2 regions of the Mesorhizobium sp. UC74_2 genome follow, and region 1 is predicted to be linked to the other one. Evidence: riboswitches for the same ligand, from Rfam matches in the RefSeq annotation. Region 1 holds a riboswitch; the other holds the start of a gene.
What was found. Region 1 has a riboswitch for cobalamin ahead of ACFJIU_RS06760 (ribonucleoside-diphosphate reductase subunit alpha). Riboswitches for the same ligand answer to the same signal wherever they lie in the genome.
Positions count from the first base shown of each region.

Region 2: another riboswitch for cobalamin. It lies ahead of bluB (5,6-dimethylbenzimidazole synthase); the one in region 1 lies ahead of ACFJIU_RS06760 (ribonucleoside-diphosphate reductase subunit alpha).

Region 1 is NZ_CP170562.1:1,435,092-1,438,986, forward strand. Features, by position in the region: gene ACFJIU_RS06760 (ribonucleoside-diphosphate reductase subunit alpha) at 1-1,470, opposite strand, end outside; cobalamin riboswitch at 1,575-1,775, opposite strand; gene ACFJIU_RS06765 (TonB family protein) at 1,847-3,022, opposite strand; gene ACFJIU_RS06770 (TonB-dependent receptor plug domain-containing protein) at 3,026-3,895, opposite strand, start outside.
Region 2 is NZ_CP170562.1:3,381,004-3,384,898, reverse strand. Features, by position in the region: gene ACFJIU_RS16475 (TetR/AcrR family transcriptional regulator) at 21-635, shown strand; gene bluB (5,6-dimethylbenzimidazole synthase) at 640-1,377, opposite strand; cobalamin riboswitch at 1,423-1,610, opposite strand; partial or broken gene ACFJIU_RS16465 (histone deacetylase family protein) at 1,822-2,749, shown strand; gene ACFJIU_RS16460 (exodeoxyribonuclease VII small subunit) at 2,753-3,004, shown strand; gene ACFJIU_RS16455 (DUF2277 domain-containing protein) at 3,070-3,354, shown strand; gene ACFJIU_RS16450 (winged helix-turn-helix transcriptional regulator) at 3,491-3,883, opposite strand.

The DNA.
Region 1 (3,895 bases):
CATGAACAGGTCCGGCACCCAGTTGGCGGTGTTCATGTCATGCGTGCGGCGGCGATCGTCGCCGGTGTTCTTGCGCAGGTCGAGGAATTCCTCGATGTCGACATGCCAGGTCTCGAGATAGGCGCACACCGCGCCCTTGCGCTTGCCGCCCTGGTTGACGGCGATGGCGGTGTCGTTGGCCACCTTCAGGAACGGCACCACGCCCTGGCTCTCGCCATTGGTGCCCTTGATGTGCGCACCGAGGCCACGCACCGGCGTCCAGTCATTGCCGAGGCCGCCGGAATATTTGGCGAGCAGCGCATTGTCCTTGACCGCCTTGAAGATGCCGTCGAGGTCGTCGGCGACGGTGGTCAGGAAGCATGACGACAGCTGCGGCCGCAGCGTGCCGGAATTGAACAGCGTCGGCGTCGACGCCATGAAATCGAAGGAGGACAAGAGGTCGTAGAACGCGACGGCCCGAGCCTCGCGGTCGATCTCGCGCACCGCCAGCCCCATGGCGACCCGCATGAAGAAGGCCTGCGGCAGCTCGAAACGCTTGCCCTTCGTGTGCAGGAAATAGCGGTCGTAGAGTGTCTGCAGGCCGAGATACTGGAACTGCAGGTCGCGTTCGGGCTTCAGCGCCGCACCCAGCCGGGCAAGGTCGAAGCGGCCGAGTTCCGGATCGATCAACTCGGCTTCGATGCCGGCCGTGATGAATTCCGGGAAATAGGAGGCGTAGCGCCCCGCCATCTCGGCCTGGGTTGCCTGCTCGCTGCGCCCGGTGACGAAACTCAGGGCTTCGCGGCGGAGGCGGTCGAGCAGCAGGCGGGCCGAAACGAAGGCATAGTTCGGCTCGGTCTCGACCAGCGTGCGTGCGGCCAGGATCGGCGCCAGCGACAGTTCATCCCGCGTGATGCCGTCATAGAGATTGCGGCGTGCCTCGGTGAGGATGGCCTCGGGCGAAACGGCTTCCAGGCCGGCGCAGGCTTCTTCGACCACGCGCGAGAAGCGGGCTTCGTCGAGCGGTGCAAGGGCACCGTCTTCGCCCTTCACGTTGAGCGATCCGCCCGGCGCGACCGCATCCGCCTTGTCCGCCAGGCGCTCGCGCGCCCGCTCCGCGCGATAAAGCACATAGGCGCGCGCCACCTTGTGGTGTTCGCCGCGCATCAGCGCCAGTTCGACCTGATCCTGGATCTCCTCGATATGGAAAGTGCGTCCGGCTTCGAAGCGGCGCGTCAGCGCCGCAACCACCTGTCCGGCCAGGTCCTCGACAACGTCATGCACACGCCGCGAGCCCGCCGCGCTCGAGCCTTCGACTGCGAGGAAAGCCTTGGTCAGCGCCACCACGATTTTCGTCGCATCGAACGGCGTCACCGAACCGTTGCGGCGTATCACCTTGTAGCCGGGCTCGGCCTGAGGCGAATGATGGCTTTCGCCGATCGGTGGGGCCTTGGGAGCTCCGTTCGTGGTGAGCGCTGCAGTCGTTGCCATGTCATCCCCGTGGCGTTGTGGGCGGGGATTTTGGGGGAACGCATTGGCCATTCGGGACGCAGCGACGCCCGGCCACGCGCACCGCCGGGACACCCCGCCCGAGGTTCGTTCTCGTTCGTCGCGGCAGGTCTCCTGGCTCACAGGTCGTCGCCCTTGTCGGCCTTCCCGGTGCGTTACGGCACCAGTGGCATTTTTCGACGCGGGCTCACTGCTTACAGTTGCGGGGGCAGCACCGGTTTTGCACCGGCTTCCCTCTTAGCTCCCGAACCAGACGACTCGGGAGAACCTCGACTCCGATATCTAGTATAGAACAGCGACTCGATGTCAACGACTGGTATGGATGGTCGCGGATTTGCCGACAAGGCATTTTGGCGGTTCAGCGCTTGAAACTGATCGTGATCGCCAGCGTCATCGAGGAGCGGGCTATTTCAGGTGGCGGGGCGGGTACAGGGGAGGCTCGCTTCACGGTCTCGATCGCAGCGCGATCAAGGGCCGCATTGCCGGAGGAGCCCGCGACCGAAGCCGATCTTACGACGCCTTGGGCATTGATGCGCAACTGCACGCGAACCGACGCAGAACCACTGGCGCCCGGGGGATATTGCCTGAAGCGGCGGATATGGGCGATGACCTTGGCCTGCCATTGCGCAGGTGATACCGCGCCGCGTCCGGCTGCCTTCGCGGGTCCCGTGGAGGTTGCCTGCTTCGGCGAAACCGCCGCCGGCCGAACGGCTTTTTCAGATGAGCCGGACCCATCGGCTGCCACGGTCCTCTTCGGCGCGCTCTTGCGCTGCTGGCGAACCGGCCTGGCGGGCTCTGCCCGTTCGAGTTTGCGAGAGCGGCTGTTGTTCTCGGCCTTTCGGGTTTCCTGTCGCGCGGCGCCGGGCTTCTCGACCGGGCGGGCGGGTTTGCTTTCCGGCGCCTTCGTGACGGCCGGCACGGCTGGCACGTTTTGCTGCGCGGAGCGGAGAACCTGTGGTGCAGGGGCGGCTTCCTGCTTCGGCTGCGGTGCTTCGGTTCTGGTTTCCGCTGTTTCCTGTCGCGGCTGCCGCGCGGGTTTGGTCGTCGGGGGCTTGTCGTCTTCAGGGAGCGGATCGGCCTGCCTCGGTTCGTCGTACGAGGGCTTTTCCGGCGCTTTTTCGATGTCAGGCCGAGGAACGGAGCGTGCCGGTTCGTCGACTGCATCCGCGGGCCGCTCGGCCTTCAGGGCAGCCTCGGATACGTCCGGAGGCACCCACTCAACGGAGATGGAGTCGACGATGCCCGTATCGGTGGCGGGAGGCAGGGTTAACGCGGCGAGATAGAGCCCGGCGCCGATATGGGCTGCGACGGAGACCACGCCACCCAGCAGCCAGCGCTGCGCTTCGCTGCGGTCGCCTGACGGTTCTTCGCCGGACTCAGGTTCCGGTGCTGCGGTGTTCGGGACGGCGTCATCGCTGTCGGGTCGCGGCGCCGGAATTTCCGGCGCCGCCTTGTCGTCGGTCGCCGGGACGGGCGAAGCAGGGCCGGCGCCGCGCGCGGATTTCCGCGCGCGCGATCTCGCCGGCCTGGCCATGCCCTAGAACCGCATGGCCGAGTTCAGGTAGAAGGTGCGGCCCTGTTCCGGGAAGCCGTAGGCAAGCTGGTAGTTCTTGTCGAAGATGTTCCTGACGCCGAAGTCGAACTCGAAATTGTCGTTCAGCTTGTAGTTCATGTTGAGATTGACCAGCGCGAAGCCCTTGGTTTCGAAGAACGCGGTCTCCAGCCGGTCCGTCGACCAGCGTGAGCTGTAGATGGCGACGTTGGGCGACACGGTGAAATTCTCGTACGGCACCCAGTCGGCATAGAGATAGGCGCTGTGTTCCGGCGTGCCGATGGGCTTGAGGCCGGGCCTGACCGGATCGGAAAGCTTGCGCTTCAGATAGGTGTAGCTCGCACCCACGGTCAGATTGGAAAGCACGTCCCATTCACCGTAGACTTCGACACCATGGTAACGGCCGTCGCCGATGTTCTGGCTCTGGACTTTCCCGCCACCAACACTCACCGACTGGATCACGTCGGAGACGTCGCTGTAGAACACCGAGCCGCCGATCTTCAGCGTTTCGGTCGGTTTGCCGGCCCAGCCGAGCTCGTAGTTCACGGCGCGCTCGGGGCTGAGATCCGGGTTCGGCAGGGCGTCGCCGAAGCGGGTGCTGAACCGGTCGAACAGTGTCGGGAAGCGGGTGCGCGAGGAAATGCTGGCGTGGAATTCCGACGCATCGCTGTAGCGATAGATCGCCGCTCCCTGCCAGTTGAATGCCGAGCTGCCGCCATGCGGATATTCGGACATCTTCTTGCTGGCGGAGTCGTATTTCTGAGCCTTGATCAGCTTGTTCTTGTCGTAGCTGATGCCACCGACGAAATCCAGGCGCTCGGTTGCGTGGAAGGTGTCTTCGACCGCCACCGACCA
Region 2 (3,895 bases), 1.9 Mb from region 1:
AAGCGGCAAAGGAAACACCAATGAGGACAGCTCATAAACCCCGCAGCGAAATGATCGCCGAGACGCGTGCGAAACTGATTGCCTCTGCGCGGCGGGCCTTTGCGACAGTCGGTTACGCGAACGCATCGATGGATGATTTCACCGCCGAAGCGGGGCTGACGCGTGGCGCGCTTTATCATCATTTCGGCGACAAGAAGGGGCTTTTCGAAGCCGTGATCGCCCAGATCGACTGCGAAATGGCGGCGCGTCTCAATGCTGTCTCCGCCAAGGCCGAGACGCGCTGGCAGGGTTTCATGGACGAAAACATCGGCTATGTCGAAATGGCGCTCGATCCGGAAGTCCAGCGCATCGTGCTGTGTGATGGCCCCGCTGTCCTTGGTGATCCGGCGCAATGGCCCAATGCCAACGCCTGTATCCTGTCGGTAACCAAGAACCTTGCAGCGCTGAAGGAAGATGGGGTTATTCGCCGCGACATCGATCCTGAAGCGATGGCACGGCTGATCAGCGGCGCCTCGCTCTATGCTGCGCAGTGGATTGCAAACTCCGATGATCCTGCCGCCATATCGACAAAGGCGGTTAATGCGTTTCGCGCGCTCATGGAAGGTTTGCTGGTGGACGGCAAGACTGCTGCCTGACTTCTCATCCTCTGCCCGCGATCGCGTTGGCCGCGGCTTTCAGCACATCCTCGCCGGCACCGGCATAGGTCTCGCTCATGACGAGGTCGCAGAGCGGCAGGCGCGAGCCCCAGCCATTGCGTTCAAGGTCGGGTCGGGTGGCGAATTCCGAGACGTGCCCGACGCAAAGATAGGCGACAGGCACGACATGATCCGGGATGTCGAGCAGGTCTCTGAGCGCTTCGGCGTTCAGGATGCTCACCCAGCCGACGCCAATCCCTTCGGCCCGTGCCGCCAGCCAGAAATTCTGTACCGCGCATACCGTGCTGAAGAGATCCATTTGCGGATTGTGCCAGCGCCCGAGCGGCGAGTTCTCGCTGCGCGAGCGATCGCAGGTGATGCAGAGATTGAGCGCGCTTTCGCAGATGCCTTCCAGCTTGAGCTTGCGGTAAAGCGCCTGCCGATCCTCCGCGATATGCGGCAGTTCCTGGGCTCGGGCTGTCAGGAACAGATCGCGCACCGCCGCGCGCCGTTTCTGGTCCCGGATGACGATGAAGTTCCAGGGTTGCATGAAGCCTACGGACGGTGCGTGGTGCGCAGCCGTAAGCAGGCGGGCAAGCACAGCGTCGTCGATCGGGTCGGGCCGGAAATGGCTGCGCACGTCGCGACGCGTGAAGATGGCGCGATAGATGGCCTCACGCTCAAAATCCTCGAAGGCAAGATCTCCGGAGGTATGGCATGTATGGTTGCGGACGGTGTTCATCGCGTTTCCCTTGCGATCGAAACAGCGTCATCCACCCGTCCATGCGGATGACCATTTCTGCCTGGCCGGTCTTCTGGCTCGGGTTCGTCCCGCTTGCCGGCGCCTTCCCGTCCTTGCGCGGACAGTGGCTCTTGCCGAGCGATCCCCCCTCACAGCGTTGGGCACGCCACGGATTTTCACCGTGTTCCCGATTCTCCCGCCTTGCGGCAGGCACCTGACAGTGCGGCTAACCTAGCCGAGTTCGCGGGCAAGGACAGCCCTGATGTCGACGTCGGATGACGCCTTTTCCCCAGCAGGATGAGCAATTCCAGCAAACGCGCAACGGTTTTGCGTCCGGAATCGCGTTAAAACAAAAGTTGGAGCGTTTCCGCGTTTCCGTTGAAAACGGAAACGCTCTCATGCTTGTCGCGTGGCCATCATCTCCATTGCTGATAAGGTGGCGCCATGACGACCCGTCTCTACACCCATCCGATTTTTCTGGAACACATCACGCCCGCCGGGCATCCGGAGCGACCGGACAGGCTGCGCGCTATCGAGCGGATTCTGGACGACGAGGTCTTTGCCGCCCTCGACAGGCACGAGGCGCCGATGGGCGACGAGACGACTGTTCTCTATTGCCATCCAAAGGATTTCGTCGAGCGCGTCCGCAGGGCGATTCCGCAGGAAGGTATTGCCGTCATCGATTCCGACACGGTGGCGAGTCCCGAAAACCTGGCAGGCGGCGCTGACCGCCATCGGCGCCGCCAATGCCGCCGTGGACGACGTTTTCACCGGCAAGGCCGACAATGTCTTCGTGGCCGCGCGTCCGCCCGGCCATCATGCCGAGAAAACCACCGCCATGGGTTTCTGCCTGTTCAATACGGCTGCGATTGCCGCTCGCTACGCACAGGAAAAGCACGGCGTCGAGCGTGTCGCCATCGTCGACTGGGACGTTCATCACGGCAACGGCACGCAGGACATCTTCTGGGACGACCCATCGGTGCTCTATTGCTCGACGCACCAGATGCCTCTTTATCCTGGCACCGGCGCCAGAAACGAGACTGGCGCCGGCAACATCGTCAATGCGCCGCTGGCGCCGGCGACGGGTAGCGATATCTTTCGTGAGGCGTTCAACACGCGTGTCCTGCCGGCGATCGATTCTTTCGCGCCGGACCTTGTGATCATCTCGGCCGGTTTCGACGCGCACCATCGTGACCCGTTGGCCGAGATCAACCTTGTCGAGGATGATTTCGACTGGGCGACCGGGCAGTTGATGGATCGCGCCCGCCGTCATAGTTCAAACAGGCTGGTCAGTTTGCTGGAAGGCGGCTACGACCTGCACGGATTGGCATTTTCGGTCGCAGCGCATGTCGGCCGCCTGATGAAAGGATGAGCCATGGCTGAGGAAGCGAACCAGGACGTCAAGGCGATGAGCTTCGAGCAGGCGCTGGATGCGTTAGAGAAGATCGTCGACGATCTCGAACGCGGCGACGTGCCGCTCGACCAGTCGATTCGCATATATGAACGGGGCGAGGCGCTGAAGGCGCATTGCGATCGCCTGCTCAAGGCCGCCGAGGACAAGGTGGAGAAGATCAGGCTCGCCCGTGACGGCAAGCCGGTCGGTACCGAGCCGCTGGACGGGGACTAGGAGCCTGAGAGGCCACTAACGGGAACGAGGGGCAACGCCGGATATATCAAACGGGAGAGATATCCATGTGTCGCAACATCAAGCCGCTGTTTAACTTCGAACCGCCGGCGACCGATACCGAAATTCACGAGGCGGCGCTGCAGTTCGTGCGCAAGATCAGTGGCTCCAACAAGCCCTCCATGCGCAACAAGGAAGCCTTCGACAACGCCGTGCGCACCATCGCCAATGCCGCGCATGAGCTGCTTGTCGTCCTTGAGACGACCCAGCCGCCGCGCAACCGCGAGGAGGTGGCGGCAAAAGCCCGCGCCAAGTCGGCTGAGCGCTTTGGGCCCAAGCCGGTGCCCGCCTAGGGCAGTTTAAGGAAAAGTGCGTAGCGGTTTTCCGTCTGAAATTGAGAAAAAATTAGAGCGTTCCCGCATTCCGAAAACCGGAAACGCTCTGGTCGTGCCGTGATCGCTCCGGTCGCACAGGCCGCTATGTTGCCGATCAGGACGCCGAGGGGGCCACCGACGGCTTGTCGAAATCTACGGGTCGGGCGGCATAGAACCGTTCCGGCGGCGTCCAGCGCTCGGGCAACTCTTCTTCACCCCACCGTGCGAGCGCCTGCAGGGCGGGAATAAGCGCCGCGCCTTTGGCCGTCAGAGCGTACGCGCCGCGGGTTGCACCTTGCCGCGCCTGTGTCTGTCGGATCAGGCCGGCCCCCTCCAGTCGATGCAGTCGCTCGGCCAGGATGTTCGTCGCGATCTTTTCGGCCATCGCCAGGAAGTCGGAATAGCTGGTCGCTCCCACCACCATCGAGCGGATGATCACGAGCGACCACTTGTCACCGATGATGTCGAGTGCCGAGGCAATTGGGCAGCCGGTGCGGAACTTCGTCATGGGTTCAATATG